One region of the Desulfobulbus oralis genome, then DNA from elsewhere that is predicted to be linked to it. Evidence: riboswitches for the same ligand, from Rfam matches in the RefSeq annotation. Region 1 holds a riboswitch; the other holds the start of a gene.

Region 1 (3,969 bases):
ATGTGCTGGTGGTGTTGGGCCATTGGCTGACAGCCGGCATTCCGGATCCATCCAATTCACCGGATCACTTTCCACATAGGCATAGAGGTTGAGTCCGCCATCGAGGCCGATGGGATCAGGTGAGAGATACCTTCCGGTATCCGGATCGTAGTAGCGGTTCCAGTTGTAGTGCAGCCCGGTTTCGGCATCGAAGTACTGGCCGGGGAAGCGCAGGTTGTTCTGCACCGTGCCGAGTTGGACCTGGGTCCTGCCAAAGGGCAGATAGGCAGCCTGCCAGACCACTGTGCCCTCTCCTGTAATCAGCCGCTGCGGTGTGCCCAGGTGATCGTTGATGTAGTAGTACAGGCCAGGCCGGAGTTCGTATTCCCGAAGCGCCACCGGCTCCTGCCCCAGCCAGACATATTCCCTCAGTACCCTGCCGTTCCCGGCAATCTCCGCAAGCAGACGGCTCTCCAGATCATACAGATAGTACGTGGTCTTCGCACCCACGGTCTTCCGAACACGACGGTTCTGGCTGTCATAGCCGTAGCCGGCTAGCTCCTGACCGTTCCGCCGGACTGTTTTCAGACGACCAAGAGCATCCCAGCCGAAGCTGCGCAGCCCCATCCGACAGCAACCGTCATATCGTCGAAGACAAGATCACGGAAGAAATACTCCGCAACGTCGCAGAACGGTTGAATAACCGGCCGCGCAAATGTTTACACTACCAGACTCCCGCTGAGGTTTTTAACCAGGCCCTCACCGGTGCATTTGCAATTTGAATTCACCCCGGCATGTGGAAACCCTTTGCCGTTTTTGATTTCCTTTGGGCCCTGCTCTTTGTCATGGCCTATGTGCGTCTGGGAAAAGACGACACAGCACGGTAAAAGCGGCATTGTTGCCTTTTAGCAGCCCGTTGAAAAACCATGTTTTTGGTTCCAGGCTACAGGAGTTTCAAATTCCAAGTAGCAAAGAATCAGTGAGTTGCTCCTCTGCCTGACACAGTTTTTTCCTCGCAATACGTATTGCTGCGACTCTTTCAACGGGCTGCCATGGCACTACGGCCTTTCTCATTCAGCACAGGGAAGAGCCATTTCAAGTCCGCGCCGCACTGTTTCAGGCATACCGTTTCAGCCTCTTGCCGGGCCCGCACCTTTTGGCTTGCTGTTTTATCCGAATTATGGCTTGCTAATGTTCAGCTTCTTCTTTTCCGGCGCCCGTTTCCGGTCGTATCCTGTGCGGGTGGCGGGGCGGCAGGTTCCGATGCAGCAATCCGGGCCGACACGCTATCGTTGAGCCCGATTCCAGAAAGGAGCCGCCAAATCGAAACAACCCCGGATCTTTTTGTTCCGGCCTTTGTTGACGGCACATCCGACCATCTCACTTCAAGGAGGCACAAACGGCCGGCCGCACGGCTGGCTCCAAAAAATGCAAAAAGCGGTGTCGCCGGCTGTGAGCTGACCGGCGGTGAAAAGGGAAAACGGTGCAAATCCGTTGCGGTCCGGCCGCTGTATCCGGGGACAAAGCGCTCTTTTGTGCCACTGACCACCAATCCGGTGGCCGGGAAGGTTCGGCGCGAAGGATGATCCGGAAGCCAGAAGACCTGCCGTTTTTTGAGATCAGTTCAGACGGCCCGTGTTTCCGTTTGTTGATCGACATGCGTTTTCGCAGGCGATACAGACACTCGTGCGACGTCCCGGACGGGGCAAGCGCCACATCACAAACAGGAGGTAGCAATGGGATCGACACTGGATATCCTCAAGGATTTCCCACCGGTCACCAAGGAAGAGTGGCGGGCCAAGGTGGAAGCCGATCTGAAGGGCAAGCCCTTTGAAAAGCTGATCAAAAAAACGTACGAAGGCATCGATATTCAGCCTCTTTACCTGCAGGAAGACCTGGAAGGTCTGGCCTATGTGGACAGCCAGCCCGGCGAAGCGCCCTTTGTCCGCGGCATCAGGGCTTCCGGTGCGGTTAGCATGCCATGGCAGGTGTCGCAGGAACTGCGCAGCGCGGATCCCGCCGAATGGAACAAAACCGCGAAGCACGCCCTGCAAAAGGGACAGACCAGTCTGAACATTGTCCTGGACGAAGCCACCCAGAACGGCTTCGATGCCGATAATGCGACCGCGGAAACAGCGGGCAGGGATGGGTTGTCCCTGAACACCCTTGCGGATGCGGAGCTGGCCTTCAGGGATATTGATCTGACCGCGCAGGAATGCCGTCTGGCCACCGGCCCATCCGGCCTGGCCGCCACGGCCCTCCTGGCGGCGCGGATCCAGGCGGCCGGGCAGGACACGGCCAAACTGCGCGGCAGCATTTCGGCCGACCCCCTGGGCACGCTGGCCCGCACCGGTACCCTGCCGCTGTCCCTGGAAAGGGCCTATGCCCACATGGCGGCTCTGACCCGCTGGGCGGCGGCCACAGCGCCCAATCTGCGGACCATCGCCGTTGACGCCAGCGCCTATCAGGAGAGCGGGGGCAGTGCGGTGCAGGACATCGCCAGCGCTCTCGCCACCGGCGCCGAATATCTGCGCGAGCTGGACAAGCGCGGCATTGCGGCTGAAACCGCGGCCCGCCACATCAACTTCGAGTTTGCGATTGGCTCCGACCTCTTTATGGAAATCGCCAAATTCCGGGCCGCACGCCTCTGCTGGAGCCAGGTCGTCGAGAGCTTCGGCGGCTCGGAGCCTGTGCGCGCCATGCACATTCACGCCCGCACCTCCCGCTGGAACAAGACCAAGGTCGATCCCTGGGTCAACATGCTGCGCGTCTCCACCGAGACCTTATCCGCCGTGGCCGGCGGCGTGGACAGCATCCATGTCGGCCCCTACGACGAAATTTTCCGCGCGCCCAACGAATTTTCCAGCCGTATCGCCCGGAATGTGCACATCGTGCTGCGCGAGGAGGCCCACTTCGACAAGGTCGTGGATCCGGCCGGCGGCTGCTGGTATGTGGAGCAACTCACGCAACAGCTCGCCGACAGGGCCTGGGCGCTCTTCCAGCAGATTGAAGGCCAGGGCGGCATGTTCAAGGCCCTCTCCGCCGGCTTCCCGCAGGCGCAGGTGGCTGAAGTAGCCGCCAAACGGGCTAAGAACGTGGCCACCCGCACCGACCGCTTTGTTGGCACGAGCATGTATCCGAATCTGGCGGAGGCCAAGCAGATCATCGAGCCCATTGACCACGAGGCCTTCCTGAAGACCCGTAAGGCGGCCCTGGCTGCGGCCAGAAAGGGCCAAAGCCGCGATGCAGCCCTGGCCGAAGTCGGCCGGCAGGCGGATTCCGGTCAGGAAGCGCTGATGACTGCAGCCATCGCCGCGGCCAGGGCCGGCGCCAGTCTGGGCGAAATTTTCGCCGCGGCCAGGGGTCAGGAGGCCGCGCCGCAGGTGAACAGGCTGCGGGTGCATCGCGGCGCCGAGCCCTTCGAGCGCATCCGCATGGCCACCGAGGCCTGGGCCGAAAAGCACGGCGGCGCGCCAAAAATCTTTATGGCCAACATGGGGCCGATTCCGCAGCACAAGGCCCGTACCGACTTCTCCACCGCCTTTCTGAACGTCGCCGCCCTGGCCACCATCGCAAACGACGGCTTTCCCACGATCGACGAGGCCGTCGGTGCGGCCCTGGATTCCGGCGCCAGGGCCATGGTCATCTGCTCCACCGACGACAGCTACCCGGAGATCGTGCCCGAACTGACCAGAAAGGTGAAGGCGGCGAGGCCGGACATGATGGTCATTCTGGCCGGCTATCCCAAAGATCAAATCGAGGCCTTCAAGGCTGCCGGTGTGGACGAGTTTCTGCATGTGCGCGCCAATGCGCTGGATCTCCTGACCAAAGTACAGCAACATCTGGAGGTGATCTGATGAACGCACCCGATTTCACCAAAATTGCCCTCAGACCTTCGGGCAGGAAGATGGACTACGCCTCCTGGGCGGCGAAAGTGCAGGCCGAAACCGGCCTGAGCCCCGAGGAACTGGCCTGGCGCACGGTCGAGCA
Region 2 (3,969 bases), 230 kb from region 1:
CGGCCATGCGCCCGGCAATGAAGGCGTCGCTCTGCACGGTGGTGCGCACCAGGACCCGGGCCAGCCGGGCGAATTTGGTCCACCAGATGATGGCCAGGGCGCAGATGGTGTTGATAATGCCCGGTCCCAAAAGGCCGACCACGGCGATGGCGAAAATCAGGTCCGGAAAGGCCAGAATGGTGTCGGCCAGCCGCATGATGCAGGTGTCGGCCCAGCCGCCGCGCATGCCGGCAATGGTGCCGATGATGAGGCCCAGCACGAAAATCGCGGCCAGCATGCCAAAGGTCATGCCGAGTGAAATGCGTGCGCCGTACAGCAGCCGGGAGAGAATGCAGCGGCCCACCTGATCCGTGCCCAGCGGATAGTCGCGGCCCGGCGCTTCCATGGTGTGCAGGAAGTCGGTTTCAAAGGCCGAGTGGGGCGCGAGCCAGGGGCCAAGCAGCGCTACGGCCACCAGGATGCCGGCCAGCCCGACGGCCGTGTAAAACTGGGTGTTCTTGTTCCATCGCCTTGTTTTCATGCCTGCCCCCCTGTCAGTCTGAGGCGCGGATCCAGCAGCTCGGCCACCACATCGGTGATAAAGTTGATGCCCACGTAGATGCAGACCATGACCATGACATAGGCCTGCAACACCGGATAGTCGCGGGCGTTGATGGCTTCGATGGCCATGGTGCCGAGGCCCGGCCAGGAAAAGATGGCTTCCACAATGACTGTGCCGCCCAGCAGCAGCGCACAGGACAGGCCAAAGAGGGTGACCAGACTGCCCAGCACCGCGGGCAGCACGTGGAAGAGCACGATGCGCCATTCCCGGCAGCCGCGCGCCCGTGCGCCGATCGCGTACTCCTTCGTCATTTCTTCGCCGATCATGGCCTGAATCTGGTGGGTGTAGCGGCAGATCAGCGGGATGACCAGGGTGGCGGCTGGCAGCACCAGACTGGAGGCCGCGTAGGGGTCGGTCAGCCGGAACCAGTGCAGGTGCACGATGAAGACCAGAATCATCATCAGGCCCAGCCAGAAATCCGGGATGGAGATGCCGGCAAAGGAGAAGCCCCGAATCAGGAGGTTGATCCAGGAGCCTTCCTTGAGCGCGGCCAGAATGCCCAGGGCAAAGGAGCAGATGAACATGGGCCCGATGGCGGCCAGGGCCAGCTTGAAGGTCATGAAAAAGCGGCTTTTCACCATTTGGGACACCGACTCGCCGGTGCGCAGCGACTTGCCGGCGTCCAGGTGCAGCATGCCGTTCAGCCATCGGCCGTACTGGACGATGAAAGGCCGGTCCAGGCCCATCTCGTGTCGCATCCCGGCCAGGGCCTCGGGGCTGGGAGAAATGCCCCTGGCATCGAAGTAGATCCGGGCCGGATCGCTGGGGCTGAGCCAGGTGAGGAAGAAGGTGACCAGGGTGGCGGCCAGCATCACCACCAGCAGCTCCGGGATCTTGCGCAAAATGGATTGGATCATGTGCCGTGTCCTGCCGGTTGCAGATTTTGGGGGAAGCTCTGCGCAACCATACGGTTCCAGTAAGCGATCAGGATGACTGAGCGGGCGATGCAGAAGGCAATGAAGGCAATCCACAGGCCGTGATTGTGCAGCAGCGGAATGAGCGTAAAGACCAGAACGAGAAAGATCAAAAGCGCCGCGATCGTTGAATTGCGGATGGGCGCCGTGCAGGTGGCGCCGGAGAACAGGCCGTACCAGACCAGACCGGGAGCCATGGCCGGCACATAGAGGATCAGATAGAACATGTATTGGCGGCACAGGCCCAGCACCTGTTCCAGATCGGTGAAGCAGCGCAGGATCAGGTTGGGGCCAAGCAGCAAGAGCAGCGCCAGCGCCGCGCCCAGCCAGCACATGCTCCGCGCCGCCACGTTCCTGCTCTCGAAAAAGGCCGCCCGGTTCCGGCTGCCCACAGATCTGCCGGCAAAGACCGAAGCGGCATTGGCCAGGCCGTCGAAGAGCGAGGCCATCAGATACTGCAACTGGAAGAGAATGGCGTTGGCGGCCAGCACATCCGAGCCCATGCCCGCGCCCCGGGCGACAAAGATGTTGGTCATGGTCATCAGGCAGAGGGTGCGGATAAAGAAGTCGCCGTTGACCGCGAGTATTTTTTTGAGCCCGGCAGGATCCCCGATCCTGTGGGCGTGTTGGGCAATCATGGAGCGGGGAATCTGCCTCAGTACAAAATGGCAACCCAGCAGGAAGGAGAAGATCTGGGCGATCAGGGTTGCCGCCGCCACGCCGGACACGGCCAGGTGGAGGCCCAGCACAAAGAGCAGGTCCAGAAGAATGTTGAGGATATTGGCCCCGATCTGCAGCACCAGGACATGTCGCACAAGGCCGCGGCCCATGAGCCAGCCGAGATTGACATAATGGATCAGCACCAGGGGGGCGCCCCAGATCAGGATATGAAAGTACTGGCTGGCGCAGCGGGCCACATCGGGCTCGGCATGGTAGATGGCCATTGCGCCCCGGTGCAGGGGCAGTTGGCAGATGGTCAGCGTGAGGCCGATCAGCGTGGCGATGCAGAGCGGCCGGAGCCAGGAGCAGACCATGTCTTCCGGCCTGTTTTGCCCCAGGCTCTGGGCGGAAAAGCCGGAGGTCGCGACCCGGAGAAAGCCGAAAAGCCAGTAGATGGTGTTGAAGATGACCGTGCCGACCGCTACGCCGCCGATAAAGACCGGACTGTCCAGACGGCCGACAACCGCGGTGTCCACCGCGCCCAGAAGGGGCTGGGTCATGGTGGCCAGCATAAAGGGGATGGCAAGACGCAGATAGCGGCGAAGAGAGATGGATTCCATGACAGAACAGGCTGTTGGGCTCTCTATCTTTGCAGCGGCCGATTCGGAGACTGCCACCCGCGGAAAAAGGGACAAAAAAACCCGGACCGTCTGCACGATCCGGGATGCCCTTTTCTCCTCGAATGAAGCGCGCAGCCTCTTGTCCGCGGAGGCGCGTGTGCTGTTTTCAGGCAGGTCTTCTGACTCCCGGCTCATCCTCCCATTACGTCTTCCCGTTGCTCCCGATCAATCTGGCCAACAGTGACTTTTGTAATGTTCGTCCCCGGTTACAGCGGCGGGCCCGTCCCGGATTTGCACCGGGTTCCCATTTTCAGCCCGTCCGCGCCGGCGGAAACGGGCCACCTGAAACATTGGGTCGTCATCACGACCTGTTGATTCCCCCATACCCGTTTTCCTCCAGGCTGTCAAGAAAGGACAGGCATGGAACCGGGAAATGCAACTACGGCGCAGACCCGAAAAACAAAAGCATCTGGACTCCCCGGTTTTCCGGCCCTGCGAACCGGGGGCAGCCCGCACGGCCGCCCTGGCTGTCCATCATCCCTTGACGAAGTGCTTTTTGATCGCATCCATCTGCTGCACGCACTCCATGGTGCCGATGAACCGGCCCTTCCGGTCGCGCACCGCCATGTAGCGCACGAGGAAGGAATGGCCCTGTTTCTCCATCCACACGTCCATGGTGTCGCGGGCGCCGCTTTTGAAATCTGCGATGAGCCGGCGCACCATGGCCTCGATTTTGGGCGGGTGGCAGAGATAGACTTCCCGGTCCAAGGCTGCCAGCGGCCTTTTGAAGAACTTTTCACCCTCGTTGAAGTAGCGGTTGATGTCGTTCGCGTCCACGAAGGTGATTTCCAGCGGGAGGGTGTTCAGCATGGCGCCGAGCTGTTCCACCGTGAGGTGCCCGCTCGGCAGCACGATTTCACCCGCTTCGGCCGCAGCTGCATTGCGCAGTGCAGGCGAGTCCTTCCAGATGGGCGCGTCTTCCGCCCGCTGCCAAAGGGGAATCGCCGGGGTGAGGCAGGGCTCGTAGTCCTGCAGGTCGCGCGCCATTTGCCGCCACTCGTCCTCGGTAAAGTGCTGCACGCAGAGCGGGAGCAGGATGTTGTTTTCCTTGAAGATCATTTCCTCCGCGCGGCCAATCACCTTTCCGGCGCGCTCACGCCATTCGCTCTCCGGA

What was found. Region 1 has a riboswitch for cobalamin ahead of CAY53_RS04730 (methylmalonyl-CoA mutase family protein). Riboswitches for the same ligand answer to the same signal wherever they lie in the genome.
Region 2: another riboswitch for cobalamin. It lies ahead of CAY53_RS05780 (MATE family efflux transporter); the one in region 1 lies ahead of CAY53_RS04730 (methylmalonyl-CoA mutase family protein).

The regions. Positions count from the first base shown of each region.
Region 1 is NZ_CP021255.1:1,066,772-1,070,740, reverse strand. Features, by position in the region: gene CAY53_RS13725 (RHS repeat-associated core domain-containing protein) at 1-606, opposite strand, end outside; partial or broken gene CAY53_RS14075 (IS30 family transposase) at 642-761, shown strand; cobalamin riboswitch at 1,401-1,604, shown strand; gene CAY53_RS04730 (methylmalonyl-CoA mutase family protein) at 1,716-3,836, shown strand; gene scpA (methylmalonyl-CoA mutase) at 3,833-3,969, shown strand, end outside.
Region 2 is NZ_CP021255.1:1,298,415-1,302,383, forward strand. Features, by position in the region: gene CAY53_RS05770 (ABC transporter permease) at 1-520, opposite strand, end outside; gene CAY53_RS05775 (ABC transporter permease) at 517-1,458, opposite strand; gene CAY53_RS05780 (MATE family efflux transporter) at 1,455-2,795, opposite strand; cobalamin riboswitch at 2,948-3,156, opposite strand; gene CAY53_RS05785 (DUF438 domain-containing protein) at 3,330-3,969, opposite strand, start outside.